DNA from 4 places in the Stutzerimonas sp. LR2 genome. Region 1 is predicted to be linked to each of the others. Evidence: predicted binding sites of a transcription regulator. Region 1 holds the regulator's gene; each other region holds the start of a gene.
What was found. Region 1 encodes FliA, which starts transcription of late flagellar genes. Its sites were predicted from a motif close to CTAAAGTTTNNNNNNNNNNNGCCGNTAA; they were not measured.
Positions count from the first base shown of each region.

Region 2: the regulator FliA is predicted to act here: its motif matches at 1,119-1,146, upstream of topA (type I DNA topoisomerase).
Region 3: the regulator FliA is predicted to act here: its motif matches at 1,072-1,099, upstream of ACVRRC_RS15035 (methyl-accepting chemotaxis protein).
Region 4: the regulator FliA is predicted to act here: its motif matches at 682-709, upstream of ACVRRC_RS16780 (methyl-accepting chemotaxis protein).

Region 1 covers NZ_JBVTRR010000002.1:468,306-470,506, forward strand. The annotation lists gene flhF (flagellar biosynthesis protein FlhF) at 1-58, shown strand, start outside; gene fleN (flagellar synthesis regulator FleN) at 150-977, shown strand; gene fliA (RNA polymerase sigma factor FliA) at 995-1,720, shown strand; gene ACVRRC_RS08700 (chemotaxis response regulator CheY) at 1,795-2,169, shown strand; gene ACVRRC_RS08705 (protein phosphatase CheZ) at 2,193-2,201, shown strand, end outside.
Region 2 covers NZ_JBVTRR010000007.1:44,279-46,479, reverse strand. The annotation lists gene topA (type I DNA topoisomerase) at 1-1,045, opposite strand, end outside; gene ACVRRC_RS20995 (DUF1653 domain-containing protein) at 1,331-1,564, opposite strand; gene fadA (acetyl-CoA C-acyltransferase FadA) at 1,699-2,201, opposite strand, start outside.
Region 3 covers NZ_JBVTRR010000004.1:112,926-115,126, forward strand. The annotation lists gene ACVRRC_RS15035 (methyl-accepting chemotaxis protein) at 1-967, opposite strand, end outside; gene ACVRRC_RS15040 (undecaprenyl-diphosphate phosphatase) at 1,227-2,057, shown strand; gene ACVRRC_RS15045 (ABC-F family ATPase) at 2,122-2,201, opposite strand, start outside.
Region 4 covers NZ_JBVTRR010000004.1:522,166-524,366, reverse strand. The annotation lists gene ACVRRC_RS16790 (amidohydrolase family protein) at 1-75, shown strand, start outside; gene ACVRRC_RS16785 (DUF3859 domain-containing protein) at 140-610, shown strand; gene ACVRRC_RS16780 (methyl-accepting chemotaxis protein) at 764-2,201, shown strand, end outside.

The sequences.
Region 1 (2,201 bases):
AACCATGGCCGATATGTTCGCCGGGTTGTACAACGGTTCGTCACGGCGGGCTGGATGATGTGGCGACAGCGGTACCAGAATGAATCAGATGCGTGCCCTGCGTGCGCATCGCCGGCCGAAAGGCCCCAGCAAGATATAGGCGTGTGAACATGGGTATGCATCCCGTACAGGTGATTGCGGTGACCGGCGGCAAGGGTGGCGTCGGCAAGACCAACGTGTCGGTCAATCTGGCGCTGGCCCTGGCCGATCTCGGTCGGCGCGTGGTGCTGCTCGACGCCGACCTCGGCTTGGCCAACGTCGACGTGCTGCTGGGTCTGACCAGCAAGCGCACCCTGGCCGACGTAATTGCCGGCGAGTGCGATCTGCGTGACGTGCTCATCCAGGGGCCAGGTGGCATTCGCATCGTGCCGGCAGCGTCCGGTACCCAGAGCATGGTGCAACTGTCGTCCCTGCAGCACGCAGGGCTGATCCAGGCATTCAGCGAGATGGGCGACGAGATCGACGTGCTGATCATCGACACCGCGGCCGGTATCGGCGACTCGGTAGTCAGCTTCGTGCGCGCCGCGCAGGAGGTGCTGCTGGTGGTCACCGACGAGCCGACATCGATCACGGACGCCTACGCGCTGATCAAGCTGCTCAATCGTGACTACGGCATCAGCCGCTTCCGCGTGTTGGCCAACATGGCCCATGCGCCGCAAGAAGGTCGCAACCTGTTCGCCAAACTGACTAAGGTTACCGAACGGTTTCTCGATGTGGCGCTGCAGTACGTTGGCGCCGTGCCTTACGACGAGGCCGTGCGCAAGGCGGTACAGAAACAGCGTGCGGTCTACGAGGCCTATCCGCGCTCGAAATGCGCGCTGGCCTTCAAGGCCATCGCACAGAAGATCGATACCTGGCCGTTGCCCGCAACACCGCGCGGCCATCTCGAATTCTTCGTGGAGCGCCTCATCAGTCCCGCTTCTCAAAGTCACGAATGACAGGTGCCGGATCCGCTATGTATTACAGCAAGGCTCAGGCAAAGGATGCGCAGTACCGCCTGATCGATCAGTACGCCCCGTTGGTCAAGCGAATCGCTTACCACCTGTTGGCGCGCCTGCCTGCCAGTGTGCAGGTGGACGATCTGATCCAGGCTGGAATGATCGGACTGCTGGAAGCAGCGAAGAAATACGACGCCGGCAAAGGTGCCAGTTTCGAAACCTACGCCGGTATCCGCATCCGCGGCACCATGCTCGACGAAGTGCGCAAGGGAGACTGGGCGCCGCGCTCGGTGCACCGCAACTCGCGCATGGTCAGCGAGGCGATCCGCGCCATCGAGGCGAAAACCGGGCGTGACGCTAAAGATCACGAGGTTGCGGCCGAACTTAAGCTTAGCCTCGACGAGTATTACGCCATTCTCGGCGACACGCTGGGCAGCCGCCTCTTCAGCTTTGACGATCTGCTGCAGGAAGGCGAGCACGGCGAACTGCAGGAAGACGCGAGCAGCACCCATCCGGAACCGTTTCGCGATCTGGAGGACGAGCGTTTCCAGCAGGCGCTGGCCGATGCCATCGGTAATCTGCCCGAACGCGAGAAGCTGGTGCTGTCGCTGTATTACGACGAAGAGTTGAACTTGAAGGAAATTGGTCAGGTGCTGGGAGTCAGCGAGTCGCGTGTGAGCCAGTTGCATAGCCAGTGTGCTGCGCGCTTGCGTGCACGCCTCGGCGAATGGCGCGCCAATTGACAATTGTTTGCGGTATGACGTGCTCGGTTTGCTGAGGCATTTTGGGACTTACGGAGGTCGACTTGGACAAGAACATGAAAATCCTCATCGTCGATGACTTCTCGACGATGAGACGAATCATCAAGAACCTCTTGCGTGATCTGGGGTTCACCAACACCGCCGAGGCGGACGACGGCACCACCGCACTGCCGATGCTGAAAAGCGGCAGCTTCGATTTCCTGGTCACCGACTGGAACATGCCGGGCATGAGCGGTATCGATCTGCTGCGCACAGTGCGCGCGGACGAGCGCCTCAAGCATCTGCCGGTACTGATGGTGACCGCCGAGGCGAAGCGCGATCAGATCATCGAAGCGGCCCAGGCCGGGGTCAATGGCTATGTGGTCAAACCCTTCACCGCCCAGGTGCTCAAGGAAAAGATCGAGAAGATCTTCGAGCGCGTCAACGGCTGAAGCAGTAACGCCGCGAGGGCACTATGACGCAA
Region 2 (2,201 bases), on a different contig from region 1:
TACCGAACTCGCCTTCGATGAAACCGCGCACCATGCTGATGGCGTCGGCCGACAGGTTGGTCGAGTCGGTACGCATGTAGGTGATGTAACCGGCTTCGTACAAGCGCTGGGCCATCATCATGGTCTTCTTCACGCCGAAGCCGAGGCGATTGCTCGCCGCCTGCTGCAGGGTCGAGGTGATGAAGGGCGCCGAAGGCTTGCTGCTGGTCGGCTTGTCCTCACGCTTGGTCACGCTGTAGCTGGCGCCCTTGAGCTTCTCCAGCGCAGCATTGGCCTGCGCCTCGTTCAGCGGCTTGAACGCCTCGCCCTTCTCGCGGGCGACTTCGAAGCGCACCTTGGCCTGCTGGGCAGTCGCCAGGTCGGCATGAACTTCCCAGTATTCTTCCGGGACGAAGGCGCGGATCTCGCGCTCGCGCTCGACCACCAGTTTCACCGCCACCGACTGCACGCGACCGGCAGACAGGCCGCGGGCGATCTTCGCCCAGAGCAGCGGCGAAACCATGTAGCCAACCACCCGATCGAGGAAGCGCCGCGCCTGCTGGGCGTTGACGCGATTCAGATCGAGCTCGCCCGGTTGGGAAAAGGCCTCCTGAATCGCCTTCTTGGTGATCTCGTTGAACACCACGCGCTTGTAACGGCTGTCATCGCCACCGATGGATTCACGCAGGTGCCAGGCGATGGCCTCCCCTTCTCTATCCAAGTCGGTCGCGAGATAGATGGTGTCGGCTTCCTTGGCCAGGCGGCGCAGCTCCTCGATGACCTTTTCCTTGCCGGGCAGGATCTCGTACTTGGCCTTCCAGCCATGTTCCGGATCGACGCCCATGCGCGCGATCAGTTGACGCTTGGCCTTCTCCTTGGGCGACAGCGCAGGCGCTTCGGCCGCCGCAGCCTTGCCGCGCTTGACCGGCTCCTTGTTGGCCGAGCCGCTGGTGGGAAGGTCGCGGATGTGGCCGATACTCGACTTCACCACGTACTGGTTGCCCAAATACTTGTTGATTGTCTTGGCCTTGGCCGGTGATTCCACGATGACCAGCGATTTACCCATGGAGAGGAGAGTTCCTGAATCTAGAGGTGAACAGAGGCGGCGCCTCCGGCAGTTTGAATACCCGTGCCGTCGGTAATCGGCAAGGCATCAGCGAACGTTCGTGCGCGTTTTGCGAACGGGGCGGCTCTGCAGGATATTCCTGCTCGGCTCGGCCTGGCGCGGACCAGAGCGACGATTCGAGGCCATGAACCGGACGCCGGGGTTAGCGCTCTGTCTAAAAAGCACCGCTATATATAGTGGCGATGGAGCTGAGGTCAAGCGCGGCACTGGTAGCCCTGTGCCAGCTCAATCCCGAAAAACGCTGGGCTCGGCTTCGATCAGCGCGAACCTCGGCACCGTTTCACCGTTGACCTCGACCGTCTCGGTAAACATCGACAGTGGCCGCACCCAGAGTCCGCGCTCGCCATACAGCGCCTGGTAGAACACCACCAGCTCCTCCGTCTCGGAGTGCCGGGCCACGGCGAATACGCGATACTCCGGCCCCTTGTAATGGCGATAACGCCCCGGCTGCAACTGCATGCCTACCTCCACACAAATACAAAAAAGAAAAACCGGGGCACCAGGCCCCGGCTTCCATGCACCGGCTGACAATCATATTCCCGCTCAGTCGCGAGATTGGCTGTCAGCCTAGCGCAGTCATTTGCATCTGTCTGTTAGACGCGTTCGAAGACCGTACTGATCCCCTGGCCCAGACCGATACACATGGTGGCGACACCGAGCGTACCGTTGTTCTGCTTCATCACGTTCAGCAGGGTGCCGGAGATACGCGCACCGGAGCAGCCGAACGGGTGACCCAGGGCGATGGCACCGCCGTGCAGGTTGACCTTCTCTTCCATCTTGTCGAGCAACTTGAGGTCCTTGAGCACCGGCAGGGCCTGTGCGGCGAAGGCTTCGTTCAGCTCGACGTGGCTGATGTCGTCCATGGTCAGACCGGCACGCTTGAGGGCCTTCTGGGTCGACGGAACCGGGCCGTAACCCATGATCGCCGGGTCCACGCCCGCCAGTGCCATGGCACGAACCACGGCCATCGGCTGCAAGCCGAGGTCCTTGGCGCGTTGGGCCGACATGACGATCATGCAGGACGCACCGTCGGTGATCTGCGAGGAGGTACCAGCGGTCACGGTGCCGCCCTTCGGGTTGAACGCCGGCTTGAGCT
Region 3 (2,201 bases), on a different contig from region 1:
CGGCATTCTTCGCCACTTCCTGCACCGCGTAAGTGACTTCGTTGACCGCGGTGGCGACCTGTTCCATCTGCAGCATCTGCTGCTGACTTTGCTCATGGGCCTGGCTGGACAGTTCGCTCAGCGCGCGGGACGACTGGTCCAGCGCGCCGGAAGTCTCGAACAGCTGGCCGACGACGGTGCGCAGCTTCTGGGTGAAGCGATTGAAGTCGCGCCCCAGGGTGGTCAGCTCATCGTTGCCGGAGACGTCCAGCGTGCGGGTCAGGTCGGCTTCGCCGCTGGCAATATTGGCCATGGCCGCCATGGTATGGCGCAGCGGTCGGACGATGCTGCGAATCAGGATGGCGACCAGAACCGCCATGATTGCCGAGATCAGCAGGCCGATCAGCGAGAAGCGCGTCAGGTAGTTCCAGAACTCCTGCTCGACGTCGTCCACATAGATGCCGGAACCGATGATCCAGCCCCAGGGTTTGAACAGCTGCACGTAGGAGATCTTCGGAACCGGGTTCTCTTCACCGGGCTTGGCCCACATGTAGTCAACCAGTCCGGCGCCGTCACGCCGGGCAATGGCGACCATCTCGTTGAACAGCTCCTTGCCTTCCGGGTCCTTGATCTTCGACAGATCCTGACCGTCGAGCTTCGGCTGCATCGGATGCATGATCATCTTCGGGCCGAGATCGTTGATCCAGAAGTAGTCCTGACCGTCGTAGCGGAGCAGGCGAATCTGCTCGATGGCGGCCTGCTGAGCGTCGGCCGTGGTCATGGCTCCGCTGGTTTCGAGCTTGTGGTAGTGCTCGAACACACCGGCGGCTGCTTCCACGACATTGCGGGTCGCTTCCTGCTTGCCGCGGTACAGGTCGGAGCGGACTTGCTGAATCATCAGCATGCCGAGAATGAACAGCATGACCACGGCGACCACGGGGATCAGCCAGAGGCGCTTGCTGATGGGGACATTGCGCAGCAGATTCATGAATAGGCTCCTGAGGTTTCTTTCTTATCGTTGTATCTGACGGGTCGGTGCTAGCGCATCGCTCCGACCTCTCATAGCGGTCGTGCCGCGGCACTCTGAGTAGCTTTTCGGCCGCGCGTGGCTAAAAATGAGCCCCCTTTTGTCGTCCGTCGAGGAATTTAATTCTCCCGGACGAGTCAGAACAGCCGGCCAGATGGCTTTCTGACATATACCTTGGTTGCATTGAGTCGCGATGGACTGCATCGCTGTAGGGGAATAGATGGATCTTTGGGTTGCGATTCAGGCGCTGATCTTGGGTGTCGTCGAGGGGATTACCGAATTTCTTCCGGTCTCCAGCACCGGTCACCAGATCATCGTGGCGGATCTGATCGGCTTCGGCGGCGAACGCGCGCTGGCCTTCAATATCATCATCCAGCTGGGCGCGATCCTCGCGGTGATCTGGGAATATCGGCGCAAGATCATCGACGTGGTGGTCGGCCTGCCCAAGGAGCGTCAGGCACAGAAGTTCACCGTCAACCTGCTGATTGCCTTCATGCCGGCCGTGGTGCTCGGCGTGGCCTTTGCCGATCTGATTCACGAATACCTGTTCAACCCGATCACCGTGGCCGCCGCGCTGGTCATCGGAGGCATCGTCATGCTTTGGGCCGAGCGTCGTGATCACGCGATCCGCGCTGAGACAGTCGATGACATGACCTGGACGCTGGCCTTGAAGGTCGGTTTCGCTCAGTGTCTGGCGCTGGTGCCGGGCACCTCGCGGTCGGGCTCGACCATCATCGGCGGGCTGCTGTTCGGCCTGTCGCGCAAGGCCGCCACCGAGTTCTCGTTCTTTCTGGCAATGCCCACCATGGTCGGTGCTGCGGTCTACTCCGGCTACAAGTACCGCGATCTGTTCCAGCCGGGTGACTTTGCCGTGTTCGCCATCGGCTTCGTCACTTCGTTCATCTTCGCCATGCTGGCCGTGCGGGCACTGCTGAAATTCATCGGCAACCACAGCTATGCCGCGTTTGCCTGGTACCGGATCGGTTTCGGGTTGCTGATCCTGGCGACCTGGCAGCTGGGCATGATCGACTGGAGCACGGCTGTCGGCTAGAGCATCAACGAAATGAAAAGCCCCGCTAGTGCGGGGCTTTTTTTTGGGGGGGCTGATTCGACGGTCAGACCTGTACGCCCTGGCTGCGCAGGTAGTCGTCGTAGCTGCCGCTGAAATCGGTGACGCCGTTTTCCGACAGTTCGA
Region 4 (2,201 bases), on a different contig from region 1:
GCGGTGGCGCGGGGTGTGGCGCGTGACAACTTCCTCGCGTTGTTGCCGCAAAAACGCCAGGACGAGCTGCGCTGAGCGTCATGAGGCTGTAATCGCGACGTCATAACCTGCCGGCTCCTCACATTGGAAGGAGCAGGTCATGTCGTTCACTCGTTGGTCGTTGGTTGCCACGTTGTTGGTGGTAGGTATTCCTGCGCAGGCGCAGGTTGAAGTGGTGGGGCCGGTGGAGTACGGCATCTTCGAAACGTCCAAGGACGACTTCCAGCCGGGCGAGCGTGTGCTGAGCCGCCGCGACCAGCCGATTCGTCAGACCATTGAGGTGCCAGCCAAGCTCGGCAGCAAGTTCGGGTTGCGCTATCGCCTCTCCGGCAAGCGTGAGGGGGATACACCGCTGACTCTGCTGTACCTGACGCCGGGCGTGGTGACGCCTGATGGCAAGCGTCATGACAAATTCGAGGTGGTGCAGAGCCTGGTGCCCGATGCCGAAACCGACGTGATGGCCTTCGAGTTTACCGAGGTGCACGAGGTGGTGCCGGGCGAGTGGCGGCTGATGGTCTTTCAGGGTGACCGGAAATTGGCCGAACGGACGTTTCAAGTCCGCTCGAGATGATGGCGATATCGCTTGGACGTAGTGGCCTTCAAAACCGTCAGTCGCCCTAACCATTAATTTGACGTCAAAAATTCAAGAGTGCGGTTCTGTCTCCGATAAATGAAGCAGGTCACGGTTTGTGACGTCGTTTCAATTCATGGAGAAAGTAGCCCCATGTCCATCCGCAATCTCACAATCGGCAAACGTTCCGCCCTCGGCTTCGGTTTGATCGGATTACTGGTTCTGTTCCTCGGCCTGTTCGCGTTGAACCAGATGGCAAATATGCGCAAGGAAAGCAGGGAGGTCGACGAGAACTGGCTGCCGAGCATCATGGCCATCAGCGAGCTCAACATGACGGTGATGCGTATTCGGGCGCTCACCCTGCGCATGACCGTCGCCGAAGACGTGCAGGTCGTGCAGAGCACTGCTCAACGCTTGGCACAGCTGCGCGGGGAGGTAGCGGAGCGCGATGCACAGTACGTCAAGCTGTTGACGACGGCGGAAGAAAAGTCCGCGTATCAGCGGTTCAAGCAGGCCTTCGACCAGTACCTGCCGTTGCAGCAGCGCATCGTCGACCAAGTACAGCGGGGCGAACATGATCAGGCTATCGCGATCATCAACGGCGCGATCAATGAACATGCCGATAACGTCACGGCCGCGTTGAACGAGCTGCAGCGGATAAACAATGAAGAGGCGGGGCAGGCAGCTGAGCGGGCGTCCATTCAGTACGACACCGGTTTCGGTTGGGTTGTGGCCACGCTGATCTTTGCCGCCGTGGTTACGGTCATGCTCGCCTGGATGTTCACCCGTAGCGTCGTGGGCCCGCTGGGACAAGCGGTTTCGGTTGCCGAGCGTATTGCCAATGGCGACCTGACCGGCGATTTCGCGGTGAATGGCAACGATGAGCCAGCTCGTTTGCTGGCATCGCTCAAGACCATGCAAAACAATCTGCGGGGCACCATCCAGGGCATCGCCGAGTCGTCCAATCAGCTCGCTTCGGCGGCTGAGGAGCTCAACGCCGTTACCGAAGATTCGACGCGTGGCCTGCATCAGCAGAACCATGAAATCGAACAGGCCGCAGCAGCTGTCAATCAGATGACCGCGGCAGTGGATGAAGTGGCGCGTAACGCGGTGGCTACCTCCGAAGCCTCGCAGGAGTCGAACGACACGGCGCAGCGCGGGCGCAAGCAGGTTCTGCAGACGGTGGAATCGATCAACCTGCTGGCCAGCGACGTGACCAACACCGCTGGCGAAGTGGAGCATCTCGCCGGACAGGTGCGCGACATCAGCAAGGTGCTGGAGGTGATTCGTTCCATTGCCGAACAAACCAATCTGCTGGCATTGAATGCGGCGATCGAGGCCGCGCGCGCCGGCGACGCCGGGCGTGGTTTTGCGGTGGTCGCGGACGAAGTGCGCGCCCTGGCGCATCGCACTCAGCAGTCCACAGCCGAAATCGAACAGATGATCGGCAGCGTGCACCAGGGTACCGACAAGGCGGTAAGTGCCATGCATGTCAGTAATGAGCGGGCCCGTACCACGCTGGAAATGGCACGCGCCGCAGGTGAAGCGCTGGACGGTATCACGGCCGCGATCAGTCAGATCAGCGAGCGCA